One region of the Oricola indica genome, then DNA from elsewhere that is predicted to be linked to it. Evidence: riboswitches for the same ligand, from Rfam matches in the RefSeq annotation. Region 1 holds a riboswitch; the other holds the start of a gene.
The links. A riboswitch is a leader RNA that binds a small molecule or an ion and turns the genes downstream of it on or off. The one in region 1 is predicted to bind S-adenosylmethionine.
Positions count from the first base shown of each region.

Region 2: linked by a shared signal. The riboswitch ahead of ACQK2M_RS22670 (O-succinylhomoserine sulfhydrylase) and the one ahead of metA (homoserine O-acetyltransferase MetA) in region 1 are both predicted to bind S-adenosylmethionine.

Region 1 covers NZ_OZ245747.1:1,063,797-1,069,176, reverse strand. The annotation lists gene ACQK2M_RS05500 (SDR family NAD(P)-dependent oxidoreductase) at 1-144, opposite strand, end outside; gene ACQK2M_RS05495 (AraC family transcriptional regulator N-terminal domain-containing protein) at 308-1,198, shown strand; gene ACQK2M_RS05490 (diguanylate cyclase) at 1,402-3,261, opposite strand; SAM riboswitch at 3,482-3,559, shown strand; gene metA (homoserine O-acetyltransferase MetA) at 3,625-4,554, shown strand; gene ACQK2M_RS05480 (N-acetyltransferase family protein) at 4,547-5,002, shown strand; gene ACQK2M_RS05475 (hypothetical protein) at 5,066-5,380, shown strand.
Region 2 covers NZ_OZ245747.1:4,575,739-4,581,118, forward strand. The annotation lists gene ACQK2M_RS22655 (hypothetical protein) at 1-786, shown strand, start outside; gene ACQK2M_RS22660 (ion transporter) at 995-1,786, shown strand; gene ACQK2M_RS22665 (2'-deoxycytidine 5'-triphosphate deaminase) at 1,778-2,866, opposite strand; SAM riboswitch at 2,945-3,022, shown strand; gene ACQK2M_RS22670 (O-succinylhomoserine sulfhydrylase) at 3,084-4,274, shown strand; gene ACQK2M_RS22675 (HNH endonuclease) at 4,277-4,891, opposite strand; gene ACQK2M_RS22680 (amidohydrolase) at 4,908-5,380, opposite strand, start outside.

The DNA.
Region 1 (5,380 bases):
CGCTTCGAGTTCGGCGACAGTCGCGGCCTTCTTCCCACCGCGGCTGCGGATACTTCCGGCAACGGCGTAGCCCCGTTCCAGAAGAGCCAGCGCCGTGGGTTTGCCGAAGCCACCTGCGATACCGGTTATGAAGATGTTTTTCATCTCTGCGATCCCTTCGTGTTGGTGATCGCACGATATTCAAGGTTGCCGTGGCAATCTTTATGGTTTGTCCTGTTTTCTTGCACGATCCTCCACTCTTGCTGTTTTTCTATAAATCCGTTTACCTTGCCATGCTATGGCTTGCGCCAGCGCAACGGAGACCGCCATGACACACGAGGCACTGCTGGACCGCACTTTGTCGCTGCTGGATCAATCGGGGTTGCGTCAGGGGGCGCTGTTCCATGAGGCCAGCGGAACACATCTGCTGCGCCACGAGGCTCCCTCGGGGCAAAACGCAACCGTCTACCGGCCATTGCTCTGCCTTGTCCTGCAAGGCGCGAAAGAGGTTGGAACCAATACAAAGACAATAACCGTGCGCGCGGGCCAGTCGCTGATCGTCAGCCACGCCTTGCCGGTTCTCTCACGCATTACCGAAGCAGCGCCGGATTTACCTTATGTCGCGCTTGTGTTCCCGCTTGATCTCGACCTGCTGCGGTCGTTGGCGCCGGCTGTATCGCCTTCGGCAAACACCCGGCCTTCGGAACCGTTTTCAATTCACCTGTGCGACACGGATGAAGAGATAGACGATGCATTGCGGCGCTATTTCAAGCAATGCGAAACGGTGGCGGCGAGACGTCTGTTGGCCCCGATCACAGCCCGAGAAATCCACGCGCGCCTGCTGATGGGACAGCACGGCGAGACGCTTCACAAACTGCTTTGGCATGAGAGCGCGGCCAGTCGCATTTTTGAGGCGACGAGGAACATACAAACCCATCTCGCCAGGACCATAGTCGTCAAGGAACTGGCCAGGGATGTCGGCATGAGCAGCTCGGCCTTTTTCGAGCAGTTCAAGGCCGTGACCGGAACGTCTCCACTGCAATATCAAAAGGACCTGCGCCTGCTCCGGGCGCGTGATGCGCTTCAGACTTCCAGCGCAAAAGTATCGGAGATCGCATTCGGTGTGGGATACGAAAGCTCGGCGCAATTTTCGAGGGAGTACTCCCGAAAATTCGGGCGATCGCCGAGACAGGACCGTGAACTCGTGGCGTTCGAGTAAACTACTTGTCAGGCCGGATTTGCTCAGTTTGCCGTAGACGGCCCGCCATTCCCCTCCCGGCCCCATTCTAGACGCGGCTGCCCCTCCCCCCAAAACACTGACCTCATCCCGTTTCGGGCATATCCAGCTGTCCGTTGTGATTTGGCCGGCCAGTCGCTCTTCGAGCACCGTCGGCGGAAAGCCTTCGAGGCGAATTGCGGCGCTTAACCGGCCTGTTTCGTTTTGGCGGGTTGCGCCTGAGGCAGTAAGGTTTTCGCAGTCATGGTCTGAAACACCCGCGAATGCTGCATGACGCGGTTTCGGCCGCTTTTCTTGGCGCCGTAGAGGGCGATGTCCGCCATTTTCAGGAGGTCCGACGCCGACAGATCGTCGACCCCCGCCGGAATCGTCGCGACACCCAGGCTCGCCATCACGATTCCCGCATCGCAAGCGCCATGCTCGATCCTTGCCGCTTCGACTGCCGCGCGCAGGCCTTCGGCGAAAACGATGGCGCCGTCTTCATCGGTGTCGGGAAGGATGACGCAGAACTCCTCTCCCCCATAGCGCGCCAGCAAGTCCGAACCGCGCCTGATCTGCGATCTCAGAACATTCGCCACGCGCTTGAGGCAGATGTCGCCTTCCGGATGACCGTGAAAGTCGTTGAAGGCCTTGAAGTGATCGACGTCGAGTATGATCAGGCTGACCGGGCTCCCGCCGCGTTTGCCGCGCGAAACCTCGCGCTCGAGATACTCGTCGAACGCCCGCCTGTTCACGATGCCGGTCAGCGCATCGGTCCTTGCGAGCGTTTCCATCTCGCTGACAAGGCCGGAGAGCTTCTGCTCGGTCAACCGCATGTCGGTAATGTCGGACACGACGGACAGCGCGCCCAGATTGTGGACCACCCGCGTCCGGGCCAAAACCGTGCGGCCATCGAACAGACGGATTTCCTCCGAACCGCCCCGCTTCATGCCTTGCACGACGTCCCGTATCCAGTCCTCGACGTCCTCCTGCGGAATGTCGATCTGCTCGCGACGCTCCGCCGCGGCGCGCAGAATGGCCGTCAGTTCGGCGCCCGGAACGCGAACGTCCCGCGTCCGTGAGAAGAATGCGTGATACTGATCGTTGCAGTAGACGAGGCGGCTTTCCCGGTCGAAGAGCGCCACGCCGTCCGTCATTTTCGACAGGATCGAAACCAGCAGGCGCCGGTCTTCGTGCAGCCGAAGTTCCGCTTCGACGGCTTCCGTCACGTCCCGCGTAATCCCGACGAGCCCGATGACCTGTCCATCGACATCGCTCACCGGAACCTTCGTCGTTTCGAAGACGCGCGTGTCGCCGGAGGGCAGGTCGACGGTCTCGCGCGTATCGATCCTGTTGTCGGGACTGGTCATCAGATCCTGCTCGGCCGCGAATAATTGCCGTGCCCGTTCAGGTTCGAGATCGAAATCCGACTTGCCGGCCAGAGTAGACTTCAGCTCCGAATCATGATGCGCGGCGACGGCCTTGTTGACCGCGACAAACCGGCTCTGGCGATCCTTGACGTAGAAATAATCCGGCGCCTGCCTGATCGCCGCCAGCAGGAGCGCGCGCTCCCTCAGGCGAAGTTTGCCATGCCAGACGGTAAAAACGACAAACAGCATGCCCACGAAATTCAGGCCCATCGTCAGCAACACCGTCCGGCCCATCGATGCGTCGAGAAGATCCGCTGGGAGCATGAAAACAGCGATATTCGGCAAGGTCGTTGCGCCGAAGGCTACCAGCAGGGCGCGCGGCGCGAACTGGCGCAAGGTCCAGCGGAACGGCAGCCACCGGTAGGCGGCGATGCCGATCAGGGCCGAGAGCAGGATGCCGACGGTTCCGGCAAACCAGCCCGCGCCGCCTTCGATGATTCGGAAGGAGATCGCGGCCAGCGCGGCGATGACGCCGACAATCGGCCCCTCGAGAAAAGCTCCCGTCGCGAGCAAGGCGAACCGAAGATCGAAGAGAAGGCCATCCTGCGTCCGGACCGCCATCGCCATCGTCGCAATCGAGCCCAACCCGACCAGAATGCCCAGGACGACCACCCTTTTGCCGTGAGTGTGCCGCACAAGGGCCTCTTTGGCGAAAAGCCAAACCGACACAAAAAGTCCGACAACCGCCAGATTGGCAATCAGGCCATGGATCATATCATTGGTCCATATTCAGTACGTTTCCGGCCCACGATAGCCACCAAAAGGAAAAAATTCCATAACGCTACGTAAAGGGCGAAATCCTTTACTCCGGCACCCGTCGCACCGACAGATTGACGCCCGTCGCCGCCGGCACTACATTCCGCGGCGTGGTGATTTGGCCGGCCGGCTTGCAGCCACGTAAAAAAACTCGCTAAAGGGCCGAGACGACAGTCAGAGGACGTCCCGACCGGTAGCGTTGTTTCGCGGCCGGTTTTTTTGTTTGAGTGAAAGAGCAAGGCCATGCCGATCCGTATTCCAGACCAGCTTCCCGCCCGCGATATTCTCGTGCGCGAGGGCGTGATGGTCATGGACGACACGACCGCGCTGCGCCAGGACATAAGGCCGCTGCAGATCGGCCTGCTCAACCTGATGCCGAACAAGATCAAGACCGAGACCCAGATCGCCCGGCTGATCGGCTCGACGCCGCTGCAGGTGGAACTGACGCTGGTGCGCGTCGGCGGCCATCAGCCCAAGAACACCTCGGCCGAACACCTGATCTCCTTCTACCACACCTGGGACGAGGTGAAGCACCGCAAGTTCGACGGCTTCATCATCACGGGCGCGCCGATCGAGACGCTGCCCTTCGAGGACGTGACCTACTGGGACGAATTGCAGCGGATCCTCGACTGGACCGAGACCAACGTGCATTCGACCTTCAACATCTGCTGGGGCGCGATGGCGGCGATCTGGCATTTCCACGGCGTGCCGAAATACACGCTTCCGAAGAAGGCCTTCGGCGTCTACCGCCACCGCAACCTGAAGCCGGCCTCGCCCTATCTCGCGGGCTTTTCCGACGACTTCCAGATTTCCGTCTCGCGCTGGACCGAGGTGCGCAAGGACGACATCAGGCCCGACATGGGGCTGGAGGTGCTGATGGAATCGCCGGATACCGGCCTCTGCCTGATCTCGGAAAAGAAGTGCAACCGGCTCTACATCTTCAACCATGTCGAATATGATTCCACGACGCTGGCCGAGGAGTATTTCCGCGACGTTGAAAACGGCACGCCGATCGGCGTGCCGGTGAACTATTTCCCGGAAGACAACCCCGACAACAAGCCGCTCAACCGCTGGCGCAGCCACGCCTTCCTTTTGTTCGGCAACTGGATCAACCAAGTCTACCAGACGACGGAATACGACCTTTCCGAAATCGGGAAGCACCGCGATGCCTGACACGCTTGAAATCCGCCCGCTCGAACGCGGCGACGAGGCCGAATGGCGCCGCCTGTGGACCGCCTATCTGGAGTTCTACGAATCCTCGGTGCCCGAAGAGGTCTACGCGTCGTCCTTCGAGCGCATGCTGGCCGGCAATGGCGGCGCGCCGAACGAGTTTCGCGGCCTGATCGCGCTGGTCGGCGGCAAGCCGGTCGGGCTCGTCCATTACCTGTTCCACCGCCACGGATGGAAGATAGAGAATGTCTGCTATCTGCAGGATCTCTATGCCGACCCGGAGGTGCGCGGCAAGGGAATCGGCCGGGCGCTGATCGAGGCGGTCTACGCGGCCGCCGATGAAGAGGGCTGTCCGGCCGTCTACTGGAACACGCAGCATTTCAACGAGACGGCCCGCAGGCTCTACGACCGGATCGGCAAGCTCACGCCCTTCATCAAATACGCGCGCTGACGCCCGATTGATCTTCTTGCGTCTTTCGCCGACACTCTCCCCGGCTTCGGGGAGGGACAGGCGATGCCGGATCAACGCAAGAATTCGACCACCATCGTCCTGCTCGCCGTCTGGGCAGGACTGTTCATCTGGTCCTTCATCCAGTTCTCGATCACCGAACCGACGGGCGACAGCTTTACACGCGGCCTGAACCGCGTGACAGGGTTCCTCGGCTGGCAACTGGCGGCGGGGCTCGTCGCCGTTCCCGTCTTCTTCCTCGGTCGCGGCCATCCGCGGGGCTCCGGCTTGCGATGGGCAAGCCGCCTACCCGCCGCAGCGGCCCTCGCGCTGGTTCTGGCGATCGTCGGCTTCATCGTCTGGGGCAATTACTTCGCCTAG
Region 2 (5,380 bases), 3.5 Mb from region 1:
CAATCGGAGATAGCCCAGTACGCCACCCAGCAGCAACATCAGCAAGAATGTCTCGCGTCCAGCGTGGCGATTGATGATTTCAGACAATGCCTTGCCGCCTATGAAGGCACCAGCCGCGAACACGATCGCGCCGAGCAAAATCTGAACGCCCAAAGGGAGATGGCGTATTGGGCCGAGGGTATGCTGTGGGCCACGTGGGCAAGCGTAATCATCACCGCAATCGGTGTGGTGTATGTCGCTCTAACTCTTAAAGAAACGCAGGAGGCCGTGCGCGCTGCTGACGACGCCGTAAAAGCGACGTTTGACGTGGGAACCGCTCAAATCCGAGCGCATTTGATCGTGAGCGATGTGGTAGCTGAATACGGCGCTCACTCGGAGTACGGGCGATATATTTCTGTGACGGTGTCCATTCGAAATGTTGGGCAAACTCCAGCGATTCACGTCGATTCTTATGTGCACATTACCGAAGGCATTTTCGTCGACGAAAATGGCCAAGCGCTCAAAGACAAGTGGACACCTGTCCCATCCAGTTTGTCGATCCGACCCGATCAATATCGGGAAATCCCGCCGGGAGAGAAGCGCGAAATTTATCGCGCGACAATCACCGCCGATGAGTTCTGGACTATTCAGAACCTCGATTGTCTTTCTTGCCGCATAGCGATTCAAGTCAAGTACGACGCTATTGTCAGTGAACGGCGGTGGATTTTGCAAGAGCGGTTTGACCTCAGAGAACACGCCGAAGACACTCGCATCGGCGCTTATCGGGTTCACCCCAATCAGGCATAAAGCCGCGCCCACCGCCGCGCGCCACCTCACGGCCTAGCCCCGCGCTTGGTGCGTTTGCTACCGAATGCCGTTCCTCTGGGAGAAAACCCCGCACGCGCCGCACGACCCGGATGGCGTGCGGCATCGTATCTGACATCTCGCAAATCGTCCCGCGCTCCCCATATTGACGAGCGAAACCGCGACCCTGGCACCGGACGAAAAAGAGCCCATGCAACGTCTCGCAACCCTCGTCGAATCGCAGCGCTTCGAGCAGGCGATCGTCATCCTGATCATCATCAATGCCGTCAGTCTCGGCCTGGAAACCTCGTCCGCCGTCATGGTGCAGGCGGGCGGGCTGATCATGGCGGTCGACCGGATCATCCTTGGCGTCTTCGTCGTCGAACTGATCGCGCGGTTCGCCGTCTACAGGGGTGCGTTCTTCAGGAGCCCGTGGCGCATCTTCGATCTCTTCGTGGTCGGGATCGCGTTGATCCCCTCGGCCGGCGCGTTCTCCGTGCTGCGGGCGCTGCGTATACTGCGCGTGATGCGGCTGATCAGCGTCGTGCCGTCGCTGCGCCGCGTGATCGGCGGATTGCTGGCCGCGCTGCCGGGAATGGGCTCGATCATGATGCTGCTCGGCCTGTTCTTCTACGTCTTCTCCGTGATGGCGACGAAGCTGTTCGGCGCGACCTTTCCGGAATGGTTCGGCTCGATCGCCGCCTCGGCCTATTCCCTGTTCCAGATCATGACGCTGGAAAGCTGGTCGATGGGCATCGTCCGCCCGGTGATGGATGTCTATCCATGGGCCTGGGCGTTCTTCATCCCCTTCATTCTCTGCACCACCTTCACGGTGCTGAACCTCTTCATCGGCGTCATCGTCTCGGCGATGCAAAAGGAGCATGACGAGGAGGCCGCCTCGGACCGGGCGACGCTGCATTACGACCAGACCGCGATCCTGTCGGAACTCGGCAAACTCAGGGAAGAGATCAAGGCGTTGCGCGCGGAGCGCACCTCACAATGAGCGGAAGTGCTTGGAGAGCTTCAGGCCCTGGGCCTGGTAGTTGGACTTGAGATCGATGCCGTAGAGATGGTCCGGGCGCTTTTCCATGCGCTCGTAAACGAGGCGTCCGACCGTCTGGCCATCCTCAAGGACAAAGGGCACCTCGTGGCTGCGCACCTCCAGCACGGCGCGACTGCCCGTGCCGCCCGCCTCACTGTGGCCGAAGCCGGGATCGAAGAACCCCGCATAATGGACGCGGAATTCGCCGACCAGCGGATCGAAGGGCGTCATCTCGGCGGCGTAGTCCGGCGGGACGTGTACGGCCTCGCGGCTGACGAGAATGTAGAATTCGTCCGGGTCGAGGATCAGTTCCTTGCGGTCGCGCACATAGAGCGGCTCCCAGAAATCCAGAACGTCGAGCGCGCCGCGCTTGTCGACATCGACCACTGCCGTGTGATGCTTGCCGCGATAGCCGACGAGGCCCTGCTTGTCGCCGGACAGATCGACCGAGACGGCAATGCCGGCCTGAGTGACGATCGGATTGTCGCCGGCGACCAGCGTTTCTGTTTCATGCAGCGCCGACAGATCATCCGCGCCCAGGATCGTGTTGGCGGAGCGGAAACGGACCTGCGACAGGCGCGAGCCGGTGCGCACCACGATCGGGAAGGTGCGCGGACTGACCTCCAGATAGATCGGACCGCGATAGCCGGCCGGGATCTTGTCGAACTCGACGCCGTGGTCGGTCATGACGCGGGTGAAGATATCGAGCCGGCCGGTGGAACTCTTGGGATTGGCCGATGCGGCGATACCGTCGGACAGCGCCAGTTCTTCCAGAAGCGGCACGATGTAGACGCAGCCGGTCTCCAGCACCGCGCCCACCTCGAGATCGATCTCGTGCAGCTTCAGCTGTTCGAGCTTGTCGACCACCTTGAAGTCACGCCCCGGCATAAAGCTCGCGCGCACCCGATAGGCTTTCGCGCCAAGCCGCAGGTCGAGGCTGGCCGGCTGGATCTGGTCAGGATCGAGGGCCCGGTCGGATTTGAGTGCAGACGCCTCGAACAGGGCGCGTATGGCACTGTCGGGCAGGATTCCGCCGGTCATCTGTCGAGGTTCCCCATCATGGCGCGCACCATTCCCGAGCGGATTTGTTGACGCAAGCACCGCGAAGCCTTATGGACAGCTTTCGTTCGTGGTGATTTGGCCGGTCGGCTTGCAGCCACGTTAAACAACTCGCTAAAAGGCCGCGCGGCACGTCAGAAGACGTGGTTCAACCGGTTTTGCGGCGACGCATGCCGGTTTTTTTGTATGGAGACTCCAGATGGCTTCTGACTGGTCGAAATTTTCCGCCGCAACGCAGATGGTGCATGGCGGCACGTTGCGCTCGCAGTTCGGCGAGACATCGGAGGCCATGTATCTGACGCAGGGGTTCGTCTACGACAGCGCCGAAGCCGCCGAGGCCCGCTTCAAGGGCGAGGAAGAGGGCTTCATCTATTCGCGCTACGCAAACCCGACCAACGAGATGTTCGAGCAGCGCATGTGCCTGCTGGAAGGCGCGGAAGCGGCGCGCTCGACCGCCTCAGGCATGGCCGCGGTTGCCTCAGCATTGCTTTGCCAGGTGAAGGCCGGCGACCACGTGGTCGCGGCGCGCGCGCTTTTCGGCTCCTGCCGCTGGATCGTCGAGACGCTGATGCCGAAATACGGGGTCGAGACGACGCTGGTCGACGGCACGGACCCGAACGCCTGGGAGCAGGCGGTGAAGAAGAACACCAAGGTGCTGTTCTTCGAAAGCCCGACAAATCCGACGCTGGAAGTCATCGACATCGAGCACGTGGTCGCCGTCGCACGCTCGGTCGGCGCGAAGGTGGTGATCGACAATGTCTTCGCCACGCCGATCTACCAGAAGCCGATGGAACTGGGCGTCGATATCGTCGTCTATTCGACCACCAAGCACATTGACGGCCAGGGCCGGTGTCTCGGCGGCGTGGTGCTGGCGAGCGAGGAATGGATCGACGAGAACCTGCACGACTATTACCGCCACACCGGTCCGTCGATGAGCCCGTTCAACGCCTGGGTGATGCTCAAAGGGCTGGAGACGCTGCCGCTGCGCGTGAAGAACCAGACCGCGAATGCCGGCAAGGTCGCCGACTTCCTGGCGTCGCGCTCTGAAGTGAAGCGCGTGATCTATCCGGGACGGCCGGACCACCCGCAGGCCAACATCATTCCCAAGCAGATGAAGGGCGGCTCGACGCTGGTCTGTTTCGAGCTGAAGGGCGGCAAGAAAGAAGCCTTTGCCTTCGAAAACGCGCTCGGGATCGTTAGCATCTCCAACAATCTCGGCGACGCCAAGAGCCTGATCACCCATCCGGCGACGACCACGCACAAGAACCTGTCGCCAGAAGCGCGCGAGGAACTCGGCATTTCGGACGGCACGCTGCGACTTTCCATCGGGCTGGAGGATGCCGACGACCTGATGAACGATATCGACGGGGCGCTGGCGGCGGCTAGATGATTTCAGGCTTGGAGCAGACGCTCCAAGCCATCCCACCAGGAGTGGATTGGCGGATTGTCTCTCGGATCCTCCAACCCGGCCTCGGCAAGCGAATAGCTGTTCCTTCCGAAATTGCAGGGCGCGCAGGTAACGACAAGGTTCTCCAAGTTGTTATCGCCGCCATATGCATGTGGCAGTACATGATCGTATTGCAGCCACATGGCTTGCAAGGCTGCGTGCTGTTCGTTGTTTCGCTGCCCCCACTTTAGGGCATCTGGATACAGCTTCTTCAGAGCGACGCGAATCTCCGAGCGAACCGCCGGGATGTGACAAAATCGGCAATGGTAACCGTCCCGAAGGCGCAATTCTTCTTTTTGCGCATTCGAAGGCATACGTTGCGGTTGAACGGCGATTGGATGGCGCTTTCGAGATGCAACGACCGAGGTGTCAATTGTGACATAAGGACTTCGAGCACCCCAAATCGACTCAGTCCATTCTCGGATGACGGGCATGTCAGCTAGCTCGATCAGCTCGTAGGATAGCTTTGTCCGTCCGACCAGGTGTGCCGACAAGGCAGCGTCCAAATATCTCGCCGCGTCAAACAGTTCCGGTATCGGCTCACGGAAACAACGCTTCATTCAGATTTGCTCCTGATCAGCCGCAGCGCCCCCGCACCAGCCGTTCGAAGATCGCCAGCGCTTGAGGAATGATCGCGTCGGGGAAATCGTAGTCCGGATTGTGCAATTGCGGTTGATCCTCGCCCGCGCCGAGCACGAAGAAGGCGGAGGGCGCGGCGGAGGAGAACAGGCCGAAATCCTCCGACCAGCGGAACGGGCCATCGACCTCGCCACAGGCGACACCGGCCTCCGCGCAGGCTTCGCGCACCATGGCAGTCGCCTCAGCGTCGTTGAAACAGGCGGCGAAACGCTCCGACGTTTCGATATCGACCTCAAGCCCGGCGGCTTTCGCGGCCGCGTTGGCGCATTCGCGCGCGACGGCCATCAGCCTTTCCTGCAATTCGTCCGTGCGCGCCCGCAGCGTCGCCATGATCCACGCCTCCCCCGGCGCGATGCCGAAGGCGGCCTCTCCGAGACGGGCATGCGACAGCGTCACGAGCGCGTCGCCGG